2 regions of the Neobacillus sp. SAB-20_R2A genome follow, and region 2 is predicted to be linked to the other one. Evidence: riboswitches for the same ligand, from Rfam matches in the RefSeq annotation. Region 2 holds a riboswitch; the other holds the start of a gene.
The links. Region 2 has a riboswitch for cyclic di-GMP ahead of V5M37_RS15030 (hypothetical protein). Riboswitches for the same ligand answer to the same signal wherever they lie in the genome.
Positions count from the first base shown of each region.

Region 1: linked by a shared signal. The riboswitch ahead of flgB (flagellar basal body rod protein FlgB) and the one ahead of V5M37_RS15030 (hypothetical protein) in region 2 are both predicted to bind cyclic di-GMP.

Region 1 is NZ_CP145895.1:5,258,574-5,266,568, reverse strand. It holds gene fliD (flagellar filament capping protein FliD) at 1-1,344, shown strand, start outside; gene V5M37_RS25935 (hypothetical protein) at 1,348-1,701, shown strand; gene fliS (flagellar export chaperone FliS) at 1,711-2,097, shown strand; cyclic di-GMP riboswitch class I at 2,217-2,304, shown strand; gene flgB (flagellar basal body rod protein FlgB) at 2,409-2,798, shown strand; gene flgC (flagellar basal body rod protein FlgC) at 2,809-3,255, shown strand; gene fliE (flagellar hook-basal body complex protein FliE) at 3,269-3,568, shown strand; gene fliF (flagellar basal-body MS-ring/collar protein FliF) at 3,726-5,339, shown strand; gene fliG (flagellar motor switch protein FliG) at 5,341-6,339, shown strand; gene V5M37_RS25900 (FliH/SctL family protein) at 6,329-7,105, shown strand; gene fliI (flagellar protein export ATPase FliI) at 7,083-7,995, shown strand, end outside.
Region 2 is NZ_CP145895.1:3,080,884-3,088,878, forward strand. It holds gene V5M37_RS15010 (hypothetical protein) at 1-26, opposite strand, end outside; gene V5M37_RS15015 (methyltransferase domain-containing protein) at 59-1,240, opposite strand; gene V5M37_RS15020 (permease) at 1,442-2,335, shown strand; gene V5M37_RS15025 (TIGR03943 family putative permease subunit) at 2,349-3,215, shown strand; gene V5M37_RS15030 (hypothetical protein) at 3,285-3,500, opposite strand; cyclic di-GMP riboswitch class I at 3,529-3,616, opposite strand; gene V5M37_RS15035 (metallophosphoesterase family protein) at 3,786-4,988, opposite strand; gene V5M37_RS15040 (alpha/beta hydrolase) at 5,330-6,205, opposite strand; partial or broken gene V5M37_RS15045 (flavin-containing monooxygenase) at 7,274-7,972, opposite strand.

The DNA.
Region 1 (7,995 bases), 2.2 Mb from region 2:
ACTTTTCAAAAAAGCAAGCTGTCGTCCTCGGATGCCGCCAAGGTCGATGTTTCTCTTACAGGCACCTCAAGCAGAAGTGAATACGTGATTTCCTCTGCCAAACTCTATCAGCCGGGTACGCCTTCCTCTGTCAAATTCGCACAGGCAGGAGTAGCCAATGATAAAGCCGAACTAGGATCGGGATTTAGTTTTACCCTAAACAACGAACCTATCAGCCTTACTGCACAGGATACAATCCAAAGCTCGATTACAAAAATTAATGCCTTATCCACGAAAACAGGGGTGACGGCCACTTATTCCAGCGGCGATAATGCTATTATTTTCACCTCAAAGGATGACCAGACAGGTATCAGCATTGCCAATGTATCCAACAGCTCAAACGTGCTTAAGATTACAGCGGGTACGGTAGACAGCCAGCAGAATGACTTCCCAGCAGGAAACGCCAGCGGGGCTGTCGGTACCTCACCCGTCTCATCAACACCCGGCGAGGTCACCATTAACGGAACGACCATCACGATCAAAAGCAACCAATTTACCTACGACGGCATCCAGTTTAACCTAAAAACCGAATTGCCGGCCGGAAGCAATGTCAACATTACGAAGAAACCAGATGTCGATGCGATTTTTGACACAATCAAAGGCTTTGTTGACAAATACAACGAAACAATCAAAACCCTTCACGACAAATTGGGCGAAAAGCGCTATAAAGACTATACCCCTTTGTTAGATGACCAGAAGAAGGATATGAAGGACAAAGAAATCGAGCTGTGGGAGGAAAAAGCAAAGAGCGGCCTACTATCAAATGACCAGATGATTGCCTCCGCTCTCGACAAAATGCGGTCCATCCTCTATTCCAAAGTCAGTGACAAAGATCCTGCCATAATGAACAGTGACTTCGATACGCTAGCGGAAATCGGCATCACCTCAAGTACTAACTACCGGGATAATGGCAAGCTCGTCATCGATGAAACGAAATTGAAAGCGGCACTGGAAAATAATCTAGACCAAGTCGCTCAGCTTTTTTCAAAAAAATACGATATGGGGGCTTCCACCAACAACACAGTGAACAATGCCGAAGAGTTTCAAAACAGCGGGGTCGCCTGGCGGTTGTATGACCAGCTGAACGAAACGATGAAGGACATAACGAAGACGGCCGGTTATTCAAGTGATACCTACCTATCCAAGGCGTTAAAGCGGCTGGATGAGCAAATTGATTCCTGGGAGAAACGCCTGCAGACAAAGGAAAGCTATTACTGGAAGCAGTTCACCGCGATGGAGCAGGCCATCCAGAAGTCGAATACGCAAAGCAGCTGGCTGATGCAGCAAATGGGTGGTGGAATGTAATCGATGGAGCAACAAAAAGAGCAGTTTTTAAAAGATTACTATCAGCTGACAAGCAATCTACTAGAAACGAATGAAGTAGAACTTATTGAACAGCTGCTCCAAGAACGGGACCAGTGCATTGAGAAAGTAAACGAGCTAGATCAACGTAACGGTGCCATCCTCATGAGCGAAGCCATCAAGGAAGAGCTCCGGCACATTCACACGTTAGAACGAAAGCTTCAGGAAAAATTAACTAGGGCCAAGCAAACTATTCTTGCGGCGATTGGTTCTCTCCAAAAAGAGAAAACGATCAAACAGCAGTATGGGGAACCAGCTGCGGCAGCGGTAAGCGGAATTTTTTACGACAAGCGAAAATAAGGGAAAGGTGTGAGACTTTTGGCTTTGAACAATGCCTATCAATCTTACGAAAATAATCAAGTATTATATGCGAAAAAAGAAGAGCTGCCCCTTTTGTTATATACCGGGGCGATTAAATTTATCCTTCAGGCCAGAATGGCGATGGAGAAAAATGATTGGCAAAGGGCGAATGACCGAATCCAGCGGGCTCAAAAAATTGTTACCGAATTAATGGTTACCCTGAATATGGATATCGAAATCTCAAAATCTTTTATAGTACTTTACGATTACATGAAGGAAAAGTTAATAGAGGCGAATATCAAAAAGGACGAGCAGCTGTTAATCGAAGTGGAAAAAATGTTAACAGAACTGCAGGATACCTGGAAAGAAGCGCTGAAAATAGTACGGCCTGCTTAACTAATTTTAGTTAAGTAGGCCTTTTTAATTAATTTTGTTGTCAACTGACTAAAACCATTGTATTATTATTTTTGTAGGAAAAATTCGACAATATGATTTTCCAAAAATCGACAAATACAATCCGATAATAGCAAACCTGGGGAAACCCAGCGACGCAAAGCTATAGGGGCTAAGGATCCGAAGGGATTACGCCAGCCAGTTGCCGAAGAGACTCATAGTTTACCCTATTAGACTATTCTTCGGAATGGTCTTTTTTATGTCCTAAAAATTAAAATTTAAATATTCTGAATTTTTTATAGGAGAGCTGACCCATGTCGATACTTCAAAACATCAATCTAGTCCAACGTGCTTTAGATGCCTCTGTGTTAAGACATAATGCCATTTCCAACAATATCGCCAATGTGAACACTCCAAACTATAAACCACAAAAAGTTATTTTTGAAGACATTTTAAAACAAGAACTTTCCGGTGCTGGCTTTGACGGGAAGAGAACCAATGCCAAGCATATCCCAATCGGCATAGCTGCTTCAAGCAAGCCTTTGGTGACCCAGGAACCTACTGTCATGCAAAATAGCGGCAATGGGGTGGATATGGATAGTGAGATGACGGAGTTGACCAAAAACTCGATTTGGTACCAAACATTATCATACCAGATAAGCGAAGAATTCAATTTACTTAAAACAGCGATTAAGAGCAGGTAGGTGATTCATAATGTCAATGTTCCAACCCTTAAATATTAGTTCTTCAGCCCTAACCGCCCAGCGGTTAAAAATGGATACAATCTCCTCCAATATCGCCAATGCGACGACCACCCGGGGCCAATTGGTGGAGGGGGTCTGGATGCCTTACCGGCGGAAGATGGTCGAGGTGCAAGCGAATGGGACGGGAGGAACCCCGTTCAGCCAATTCTTGCAAAATGAAATGAATTCAAATGGGGTCAAGGTTACAAGAATCGTAGAAGACAAAACTCCGTTTCGGCCGGTTTATGACCCGACCCATCCCGATGCCAATAATGAAGGCTACGTGATGATGCCAAACGTGGACATTACAAAAGAAATGGTCGACCTGATGACAGCCTCCCGTACATATGAAGCGAACATCACAGCCTTTAATGTTGGAAAAAATATGTCGCTGAAAGCTTTAGATATTGGCAGATAAGGAGTGTTAAAGAATGAGAATTGATCAGCTGTTTCCGGCGAAAGCATCGATAGTGGGAAAAACCCAAAATGCACAGCCCGCTTCCGTGTCAGGCACCTCTTTTTCGAACTCGTTAAGCGAGGCCTTACAGAAAGCAAATGAAACAATTGTCCAATCGGAAAACATGTCCGAAAAAATAGCCACAGGTGAAATAAAAAATATCCATGACGTCACCATAGCTGCACAAAAAGCACAAATCGCCCTGCAGCTGACAACCCAAGTAAGGGACAAAGTAGTCGAAGCCTACCAAGAAATCATGAGAATGCAAGTTTGAGGCATGGGTGAGGCATGGGTGAGGCATGGGGACGGTTCTTGTGCATCACTTTTCAGAAGCAAAGGGGCGTTCTTGTGCATCACCTTATCAGGAAGTCATGTGAAGAATGCAGGTTTTAAAGGTGCAGCCGATTCTTGGCTAGCATAGCGGAGGGCTTATGAATCAGAAATTAAATGATTTCAAGGAAAAACTCTCGCAGTTTTGGAAAAACGCGAGCAAGAAAAATAAAACATTATATATCGGGACGTTTATTTTACTAGTGGCCCTGCTCAGCTTTGGTATTTTTTATTTTTCCAAGCCCAGCCTTGTTCCTTTGTATGCCAATAGTTTGAGTCAAAAAGAAATTGGCGAGATTAAGGCCGTCTTGGAAAAGCAGGGGGTTACGGACATAGAAGTGACCAACAATGGCACGCAAATTCTCGTTCCGAAAGAGCAATCTGCAGATCTGATCGTCAACTTGGCGGCAGAAGGGTTTCCAAAAAGCGGTCCGATTAGTTTTTCAGAACAGACCAAGGATTTGAAATTCGGCGTCACCGATCGCGAACTTGATGCCATCGAGAGAGAGGTCATTCAAGGGCAGCTGGCCAATTTGATGACGAAAATCAACGGCGTCAAAAATGCGGAGGTCATGATTACTCTTCCAAAGGACAGCGTGTTTATTCGGCCGGAGGAAGAAGGGAAAGCCAGTGCATCGATTATTGTTGACCTCGAGCCAGGCTATCAATTGGAAAAACAGCAGATTAAAGCTCTATACCATTTGGCATCGAAGAGCATTCCGAATCTGCCTGAAGAAAACATCGTCATCACCGATGAAAATGGCCAGCTTCTTTCCTTGCCGCAGTCAGGCGATAATGCCTTTGCCGGGGTAGACAGCTATGAAAGCCAACGGGAGATCAAGCAAAAGGTAGAGGCAGACATTCAGCGCAGCATCCAGCAGATGCTCGGCACGATGCTTGGGCAGGATAAGGTGCTGGTCCAGACCTTTGTGAAGCTGAATTTCGACCAGGTGAAGACGCAGCAAAACTTAGTCGAACCGCTCCCGAATTCCGATAAGGGAATGGCCGTTAGTGTTGAAGAGGTCACGAAATCCTACAGTGGCGAGGGGGCCGTTCCGAGCGGTGTAGACGGCACCGGTGAAGGCGATGTGCCTGCCTATGCGGCTGAAGGCAGCGGCGGAAAAAATGACTACCAGGAAAAAGTTAATCGCGTCAACTATGAATTCAACCGGATTACAAAGGAAATGGTCGAAAGTCCGTATACGATTGACGATTTGACCATTAACGTCGGTGTGGAACCGCCGAATCCGAAAGTTCCGTCATCCTTAACAGCAGATACACAGGATAATATCCGAAATATTATTGCCAACGTAGTACGCACAGCGATAAAGGACAATAAAGGGCTAACAGATGCTGATATTAACAACCGCATCACCGTATTCCCAAGAGAATTTGCTGGTAAAAAGGATTTAACACCTGCCAAGACGGATTTAAGTCAAAAGGAAACTTATATGAATTATATCTGGATTGGAGCAGCAGCATTAGGTCTCCTTTTGGTCGGTGGTTTAATTCTTGCCGCCCTGCTTAGAAGGAGAAAGAAAGAGGACATGGAGTCAGCCTCAGAATTTTTAGAAATGAAAAAGCTTACCGATTTTGAGCCTATCATTAACAAAAAGGAATCAGTGCAAAACGAATTAAATCAATTGGCTGGTAAAAATACGGATGAATTTGTCGACCTGTTAAGGTACTGGTTAAAGGAAGAAAAGGAGGGATAACATGCGGAAGTTAACGGGAATTCAAAAAGTTGCGATCCTTTTGGTTGCTTTGGGGAAAGAGGGGTCTTCAGCAATTTTGAAACAGCTGAAGGAAGACGAAGTGGAATTGATTACAAAGGAGATTGCCCATCTTCAATGGATCGATGCCAAGGTGAAGGAAGATGTGCTCAGAGAATTTTACCAAATGGCATCTGAGCGGAAGGTCGTTTCGACAGGTGGTGAGCACTTTGCCAAGGATGTGCTCGCACTCTCCTTTGGCGAAGAAAAGGCGAAGGAGATGCTGAACCGCTCCTCCGAAAAGAATCGAAAGAAGCCCTTTTACTTTGCGCAAAAGGCGGAGCCAGTTCAAATCCTCAACCTTTTGCAATATGAAAATTCCCAAACCATCGCACTCGTTCTTTCTTATTTGGAGCCGAAAAAGGCCTCAGCGATTTTGTCTTCTTTTTCACCGGAAAAGCAAGCGGAAATCGCCACAAAAATTGCCTTGATGGACACGGTTTCGCCTGAAGTGGTTCGGCAGGTAGAGGAAGTGCTGCAGGAAAAACTGTCGACGACGACTTCGCAGGATTATTCAGTCAACAACGGGATTGACAATATTGTCAATATCCTGACCGGGGTGGACCGAAGCACGGAAAAGCATATTTTAGAATCGTTGAGCAGGCAAAATGCGGGTCTCGCCGAAGAAATCAAAGGCAAAATGTTCGTCTTTGAAGATATCGCCTTACTCGATAATCATTCGATTCAACGGATTTTACGGGATGTGGACGGTGAAGACTTATACTTGGCATTGAAAATTGCCAGCGAAGACCTCAAAGAGGCTATTTTTAAAAATATCTCCAAACGACGTGCGGAGGCGCTCGAGGAACAAAGCCAATTCGACCGTCCTGTCCGCTTAAAGGAAGCGGAGGAAGCGCAGGGACGGATTGTCCGCATCATTCGCAGGCTCGAAGAAGAAGGCTCCATCATCATAGAGCGAGGGGTGGAGGAAATTGTCATCTAATCTTTTTAAAGCTACATTCATCTCGCCCGTCATTGAAACGAAATACTTATCTTTACATAAAGGGAAGGATTCCTATTTTCCACATTCGGACCAAAGCGCCGAGGAAGTCCTGCAGGAAGCAGAACAGCAGGCGGCGGAAATCGTCCTCCAAGCCCAAATGAAGGCGGCAATGGAAAAAGAACAAGCGGCCGAAGAGCTGGAGAAGTGGAAGTTTTTAGAGCAGGAAAAAGTGATGGCGCAGCTGGAGGAAATCAAGCAGAAGGGATTCCAGCAAGGCTATGGCGAAGGCCTACAGCAAGCCCATCACGACTACACTGGTAGAATCGAGCTGGCCCAGGAAGTGCTCGAAAAAGCGTATGAAGAGAAAAAGGCCATTATTAAGGAGTCCGAGCCGTTTGTCATTGATTTATCCATTCAAACTGCGGCCAAGGTAATCCATAAGGAATTGGCAACAAACCCGGAGGTGCTTCTTCATCTGATCAAGCAGAGCCTACTGTATTCGAACGAACGATCGTCGATTTCGATTTGTGTCAGTCCAGATGATTATGAGTTTGTGCAAAACCAGCGCCAGCAAATCCTAGAATCTGTGGAAGGGCAGATAGAGGTGAAAATCTTGCCGGAACATTCGATTGAAGAAGGCGGCTGCGTGATCCGCACCTCGTACGGAAGCATCGATGCCCGGATAGATGTCCAGCTGAAGGAAATCAAACAGGCACTCCTGAAAACGCTGAGGGATGATACGTATGAACAAGCTCTTGAAAATTGAAAAATATTTGCAAACGCTGCAGACCATCAACCCGATTAAGTTTAACGGAAAAGTCACCCAAGTCATTGGCTTGACGATTGAATCGCAGGGGCCTGATGTAAAGCTGGGCGATGTCTGCCTTATTTATCCGTCTTCATCTGAGAAGCCGTTAGAAGCAGAAGTCGTAGGCTTCAAAGGAAACCGGGTTCTGCTAATGCCATTGGGGGAACTTGTTTCCATCGGTCCTGGTTGTGAAGTAGTCTCAACAGGGAAGCCGCTTACCGTCAAAGTGGGCATGGAATTATTAGGAAAGGTGTTGGACGGTTTAGGCAAGCCAATGGATGAAAGTCCGCTTCCGTCCGGTTTGGTCGAGGTCGACACCAACAATAATCCTCCAAATCCGTTAAAGCGGCCGAGAATACATACGCCTTTGAATGTCGGGGTCCGCGCGATTGACGGACTGCTCACGGTTGGGAAAGGCCAGCGAGTCGGCATTTTTGCCGGAAGCGGCGTTGGAAAAAGTACCTTGCTCGGGATGATTGCCCGGAACACTAGCGCGGATGTCAATGTCATCGGCCTGATCGGCGAACGGGGCCGGGAGGTGCTTGATTTTATCGAACGGGACCTTGGTAAGAAGGGTTTGGAAAAATCGGTCGTGGTTGTGGCCACTAGCGACCAGCCAGCCTTGGTGAGAATAAAGGGCGCCATCATCGCTACAACGATTGCAGAATTTTTTCGGGACCAGGGGTTGAGTGTCAACCTGATGCTTGATTCGGTTACCCGTTATGCGATGGCGCAGCGGGAAATCGGCTTGGCTATCGGGGAACCGCCGACTACAAAAGGATATACCCCATCAGTCTTTGCAATGCTGCCGAAGCTTTTGGAACGGGCTGGAACCGGACCGCGCGGGG
Region 2 (7,995 bases):
TAACCTTTTAGGGCATTGGATTTCAACCATGACTCCCCCTTCCTTATAAATGAAGCTTTTATTCTGGACGGTCTTTCAGGCTGTTGTACTTTACAATCGGTCCGAGGTGACTGAACTGCCCGGCTGCCTGCTCCATTAGCAGCTCTGCCTCTCCGTATGTCCCGGCAGGAAGAATGTCCAACTGACGATACCCCATATTACCATAGCAATAGACGAGCAGAAAATCATTCGTTTTCCAAACTTCAAAGCGATACATAAACCAGTGGTTAGGCACAGCCAAATACTGTCCAGATTGAAATGTTTTCACTCCTAGTCGGTGGAAGGCAAACTCTGCATTCACCGTGGTATAGGATTGGCCAGCCTCTAATATGAGCGGCTGATTTTTCGAATATAGGTGTTCCATCCCTTCCAAAGTGGAAAGTCCTGTTTCTTTTTTTGTCGCTACGATGACAGGAGATTGCTTTTTTGTTCTAAATTCATAATAGTCGATGATCTCACTGTCACTCCATTGTACATGGAGATTGGCTTCTTTTAGCAAATTGGCCCACTTCCCGACATCTGCCGGGCTTTCCAATCGCTCACAAGAGAGATAGGTTCCGTTCGGGGTTAAAAAGAAGTCAACGATTTGCAAATACCAGCTGTCACCAAACGTTGGTTTTTCCTTCAGGTGGTCAGGGAGCGACCAATAGTTTTGAATGAAAATGGGCCCCATAATCTCATGAAAGCTGCGTACCGAAATAATCATATCAAAAGAATGCTTAGAAAAATGGTCGAGGAGCTCCATAAAGCCGATTTGATAAAAACTCACGTTTGAGAGCCCTAGTTGTTTGGCCAACTGCCGGGCACACTGGATTCCGTTTTCCGACTGGTCGACTCCGACGATTTCCGTATCAGGAAAAAGCTGTGCATACCAGCATGCCGACAATCCATTATCACACCCGATTTCCAAAATTCTCTTTGGCTTTAATTCCTTTTGCTGGCTTACCCAGGTGAGCAATGATTTGTGAAAGGACATCGTCCACGATTCTGCCCCTAAACTAAATGGCAGGGTTTGATTCTTCACATCATATATGTTCCCTTTTCTTTTGCGGGAAATAAGCGGTTCCAGTTCCTCTGCCAAGACGGAATCTATAGCAGTGACGTGCTTCCAAAAAGCGAGCTTGCTTTTGCATTCTTTGATTCCGAGTGAATTAAAATAGTCGCCAATATTGGGTTTCTTTTGTTTCGTCTCAATTGACATACAATAATCTCCAGTTTATCTAAATTATTACTTAATATTAAGACCAGGTTATAAATGTTTAGTTTTATGATAATCGGTTTTTACGATTTTTTCAAAAGATTTATTAATTCGGTTAAGACATTTCCCACTTCTGGAAACGAAAAACATTATCATTTGCCATTATTTCTGTTATAATTTTGTATGCTTTTTAACTGAGGTTTCATTACAGGAGGATCTCCTATGAATCAATTGTTACAATTAAACACGATATTTATTAGTATAATAATAGAAGCAATTCCTTTTATTGTGATCGGCGCGTTTGTTGCGGCACTGATCGAAGTGTTTGTTTCGGAAAATATGATTGTCCGCATCATGCCGAAAAATAAGATTCTTTCGGTGATAACTGCTAGTTTCGTAGGCGCAATATTTCCAGGCTGTGAATGCGGGATTGTTCCCATTACGAAAAGATTAGTTGAAAAAGGTGTGGCCCTTCCGGCCGCGATTTCGTTTATGCTCACCGGACCGATTATCAATCCGATTGTTCTTTTTTCAACGTATATCGCCTTTGGTAATAGCTGGACGATGGTTTGGTATCGTGCCGGGTTTGCCATCGTGGTTTCGATTTTAGTTGGGATTGTTCTTTCTTTCGTGGTTAAGACAAACCAGTTAAGGCTGAATGCGGATGAACATGTTCATGTCCATGACCATTCGAAACAAAATACGAAGCAAAAATTGGTCAGCGTGATCACTCATACCATCGATGAATTTTTCCACGTCGGGAAGTACTTGGTGATGGGTTCGTTAATCGCTTCAGCGATGCAAACATTTATTCCGACTTCTACGTTAGCGGCACTTGGTCATTCCAAAGTAGCGGGTGTTCTTGTCATGATGGCGCTGGCGTTCATTTTATCAATTTGTTCTGAAGCGGATGCGTTTGTTGCTTCGTCTTTCAGAAACACATTTTCACAAAGTTCAATTGTGACATTCTTGGTGTTTGGTGCGATGGTTGACATCAAGAACCTGCTGATGATGTTCGGGACGTTTAAGCCAAAATTCGTCATCCTGCTTGTTTCGTTAATTTCAGCATTCGTATTTATCGGTTCACTACTACTCTAAAGGAGGGAAGAAAATGTTTCGCGTCGTGATTTTATTATTGTTTACCAACTTGTTTTTCTATTTGCATTTATCAGGAAACATTTCGAAGTATATTAATATGAAGTATTCCTTTCTTTCCTACAGTATGATTTATGCCCTATTCTTCCTAACTATTGTAGAAGGAATCAGATGGTACCTTAAAGAGAAAAAATCAGAGATAGAATTGGAATGTCATGAATGCCATCACGATCATTCACATGACCATAAAAAGCCTTCTTTTGGAAAAAAGCTAAAAAGAACGGTTTCGTATACGATGATTGTCCTTCCAGCTTTGACAGGTGTGTTTTTGCCGGTAGCGACCCTAGATTCACAATTAGTTAATGCCAAAGGATTTAGTTTTCCTACGTTAGAGGACGGGGCCGACCGTTATGGCATGCATCAAATATTAAATCCCGACATGAGTAAATTTATGGGCCAGGATGCATTTACGGATTTAGTCAAAAAGGAATTCAAATCGTATAAAGGAAATGACCATATTACCTTAACAGATGAGGACTATTTAAAAGGTCTGGAAGTCATCTACAACTTTTCCGGGGAATTTGTTGGGAAAACCATGACGATGAAGGGTTTTTCATATAACGGTCCGGGATTAAACGGTAACCAAATCTTTTTATTCCGATTTGGGATTATTCACTGTATTGCCGACTCTGGTGTGTTCGGAATGATGATTCAATTCCCTGAAAATGTCCACATCCCAAATGATCAGTGGTACGAAGTAACGGGAACGATGGACACGATGTATTATCAACCTTTTAAAATGAAAATCCCTATTTTAAAAGTGACGGATTATAAAATCATCGAGCAGCCGAAAGATGCTTATGTTTATCGGAATAGTTTTTAAAATAAAAAAGAAAGCTCCAAGCACTTTAAAAAGTCCTTGGAGCTTTCTTTTTCGAGTGGCTTCTGTGCTCTAGTCAGAAAAGACGGAGTGGAAAAACGCCTTTCTTCTATCGTAGCGTTCTAAGGCAACCAAAAATAACCTTCTTTTCAACAATTCATTTTCTAACAATTTATAATTTTTGTCGGCCATTTTTAGTAAAGCGGTAATGTACCCCTCTATAATATTTTCATCACTAAGTTCCACCACATCCATTTCAAGTTCGTTGTCATAAGCAAGTGTAGTCACATGAAATCCCCCTAAAATATCTACTATTTTAGGCAGCTCAGCCATCCTAGTTTCATCGAACCCTTAGACCTGTAGCTTTGCGTCCCAATCTTTCGAGTGGTTTGCCTTTATCTAAATAAACTAATTATTTATATTATATTACAATTTTTTCAAATATTACATAACAAAATTATTTCTGGTAAAAATGAACCAGACGATGCATAGGGACGGTTCTTATGCCTCATTTTTGCTAGAAATTGAGGTGCGAGAACCGTCCCTATGCTTCATATTAAAATTAGCTTTTGATCACTTTTTCTTTTTGCTTTCATCTATCGGTGCAGGCGCAGTACTTTGGTCATTGGCAGTCAAATCGATGCCATAATCTTTAGCAAACACCATATGAGTTTCCACTAGCACATCCTTCGTGTTTTCATCTAAATTGAAAACTCTGGCACCGCGCAATCTATTTCGGTCAGCCCCCGTTAGTCCGTATGCGCCAAAACCTGTGCTGCCAGAATAGCCAAGCAAGATTCCATAATAATTACCCATATATGTATTGACATGGTCGTGTCCACAGAAGACCCCTTTGACATCCCCTCTTTCCAGCATGGCCGAAAACATTCCGCTGTTGATTGGACCCGGGCATTCCTCTTCATTTCTTTCGCCCACAATATTGTGTTTAATCAAGGCCTTTGCGTGATGAGCATCCGTTCTTCCGTCAACACTTCCAAACCACATAAATCTGTGCTCCCAAAGCGGTATATGAATAAATACTAGCGATGGAACTTTATGCCCCCATTGCTGTTCCAGTTTTTTTGACGTCTCATAATACCAGCTGACTTGGTTCATACGGAGCCAATCCCATGTCGGGTATCCTTGAAAATCTTGACCCGCAATTGTATCAGGAGCATATCTTCCACTGTCAAGCAGCCAGAGGTTGAACGCCGCATCCGTCCCTTTTGAATTTTTGATAAGAAGATTCATGTTTCCAGTACCTGTAATGTCTTTTACCCCAGGTGTGTTCATATTGTATCGGTAAGACATATAAATACCCAGCATGTCCTCCTCATTTAGACCGCTTTTTGGGGTGGAATCCTCATCATGGTTTCCGTATGTAATGGCCCACTTAATCCCTCTTTGCTCCATCGGCTTCGCCACATTGTTGATGGCTTGTTTCATTTCGATAGGTGTGTCACAGCCCCCAGTGATGTTGTCTCCGTTAAGGACTACAAAATCTGGTTTCTCTGTATCAAGAACTTTTTCCATCAGCTGTATGGTACGGCGGTCAATATTTTCATCATCCTGTGTATCATTAAACTGAACAATCTTGAATTTGCCGTCTGGATTAAATTGAAGCTTCATATCATCATTTAATTCGGCATAGGCTGTCCCAGTAAACAAATCTTTTGGAAGGCCGGCTGCTCCGAGTGTTAAAGCAAGTGTACCTATTCCCCCGATTTTGATAAATTTCCTTCTGTCCATCTCTTTTTGTGAATCCAGATTACTCATAACAAAACCTCCTCTAGTTTTTTAAGTTCACAGTTTAAAAAATATATCTATTACTAACATAGCAAGGAGATTTTAATTCTCTGTATAGGTTATGTAAATTGTTGATTATAAATTGGTAAAGAATTCTAGACAAAGATAATTCACCTAATGATTATGAAAAAATCCATTAAAAAGAATTGTAAAAATCACACCAAAATTCAGGTGCTAATAGAAAAACAGAGTAGCCACTGATAGGACCACCCTGTTTTCATTTGATTATTTTAAGGTCAATTTTAGAATGGTTTAATTAAATACATGCTCTTCCAGTTTTGATTTAGCCTCCTAAAAAATCTGCAATATATCTATCTAGTTTTTATAGCATTAAATGCATCCTTCAAGGCATTGGCCGCCTGGTTGATGGCGTTATGTGCTTCCGTCAGCACCCCTGGCATCCAGAAGAAACCGTGAATCATTCCGTCATAGCGTGTCGATTCCACCGGTACGCCTGCTGCTTTCAGCCGTTCCGCATAGGCTTCCCCTTCATCTCGCAACGGATCAAAGCCTGCCGTAATCACCAGCGCTGGCGGAAGTCCGCTTAAATCCTCTGCCAATAATGGCGAAGCATACGGATTTTGGCCATCCTCTTCATTACGTAGATAATGATTCCAGAACCAGACCATTGTATTTTTTGTTAAAAAGTAACCCTCTGCATTATCACGATAAGAGTCCGTGTCATAAGCGTGATTGGTAACTGGATAAATGAGCATTTGATAGGCAAATGAAGGGCCTTCCTGTTCACGAGCCATCAAGGCCACAACCGCAGCAAGGTTTCCGCCCGCACTGTCACCGCCTACGGCAATTCGCTCGGCGTCTACTTGAATGGATGCAGCATTTTCCGCCACCCATTTAGCAGCAGCATACGAATCCTCAGCGGCAGTTGGGAATTTGTGTTCCGGCGCCAAGCGGTAATCGACGGATACGACAACACATCCAGCTCTGTTTGCTAACATCCGGCAAGGCACGTCAACAGTATCCAGGTTGCCGATAACCCAGCCCCCGCCATGGTAGTAAACCAATGCAGGGAATGGCCCTTCACCCGCCGGCGTGTAAATGCGGACAGGGATTTCCCCTCCCTGTACCGGAATGGTCCTGTTTTCTACTTTGGCTACCTCTTCAGGCGCGCCCGCTAATAGACTAAAATCACCCATCCTGGCTAGTTCAGGGGTAAGCTGCTCCATAGGCGGGGCACCTGCGGACTCTAATTGTTTTAAAATAAACCATGCTTGAGGATCAATGTTTGACACGAAAAATCCCTCCTTCACTTTGCTATCATCCGTGCTATTATCTGCTAGCACAGTGGTAAACCCTTCATAGCCTCTTGCTGCAACATCATCACATATTAATCGATACAGCCCGACTCCTCCGGCAAAGGCAAGGAATCCGCGCGGCTTACCGTCAATATTCGCACCCATGTACCAGGAATCTGTTTTAGTTAGCAGAGACATGTCGGCAATAGCGCGGCATTGATGGCTCCAAAATGCTTCCGCCTCTTCAGTGGCCTCAAATGCTTCCAAATGATGCTCACGAAGATAATCAATGCAATCGGCAACCCAATCCACATGTTGCTCAATCGAAACCATCATGTTGCTTAGTACGGATGGGCTTTGCGGACCGGTCAGCATAAACATGTTCGGGAAGCCGGAAGTGGCTAGTCCAAGATAGGTCTTTAACTCGGCGCCGTCTGCCCACTTATCCTTGAGCGAGACACCGTTTTTTCCACGAATATCAATTTTAAATAAAGGTCCTGTCATGGCATCAAAACCAGTCGCAAACACAAGGACATCTAATTCATACTCGTTGTCTGTCGTTTTGATTCCATCAGGTGTAATTTCCATAATTGGCGCTGCCTTAATATCGACAAGTGAGACATTTTCTCGGTTGTAGGTTTCAAAATAGTTGGTATCTATGATAGGTCGTTTAGTAGCGTAGTAGTAGGTCGGCATTAACTTTTGTGCTACTTCGGGGTCATGAACAATTTGCTTAATCTTGGAGCGGATAAAGGATGCGGCGGTGTCATTCGACTCTGGGAGTATGGCTATATCATTGTAATTGTATGTAAGTGTAAATAGGCCGCCCTCCTGCCAGGCTTTTTCATATAATCGTTCCCGTTCTTCAGGGCTATCTTCGAGAGCAGACCGCATCCGAGGTCCATATGGTACACCGTGCTGCGAGTATCGCATTTGCTGTTTAGTCTCATCATAATTTTCCCAAGTCTTGCGGATTTCTTCTGCCTCAAGTGGATGATTTTGCGCTGGACAGCTATACTGCGGTGTCCGTTGAAAAACAGTTAAGTGGCCTGCTTCTTTAGCGATAGCAGGGATTGCTTGAATGCCACTTGAACCAGTTCCAATCACCCCGACACGCTTACCGCTAAAGTCCACCTTTTTGTGCGGCCATCTTCCCGTGTGGTACATCTCGCCTTTGAAGCTGTCCAAGCCTTTAATTTTCGGGATGTTAGAAGAAGAAAGACAGCCTAATGCGGTGATAAAGTATTCAGCTGCGACTAAAGTGCCATCATCCATGCGGATCTCCCAGTTTCGGGTTTGTTCATTGTAGCGGGCGGCTGTAATCCTTGTGTTGAACTGAATGTCGCGCCTTAGGTCCAGTTTATCTGCCACAAAATTTATGTAGCTTAAGATTTCCGGCTGCTCGGCATATCTGGCTGACCACGTCCACTCGTCCAAAATCTCTTTTGAAAAAGTATAATTGTAGTAAATACTTTCGATGTCACATCGTGCACCCGGGTAGCGATTCCAATACCAGGTGCCCCCAACATCATCCGCTGCCTCATAAACGCGAACCGAATACCCGGCCTCCCGCATCCGATGAAGCATATACAACCCAGAAAACCCAGCCCCAACCACCACAGCGTCAAACACCTGACCACTACCTTGATTCAAAGCCATCAACAAATGCCTCCTTTGATACATGGGGACGGTTCTCATGCCTCATTTTCCTTACCCTTGAC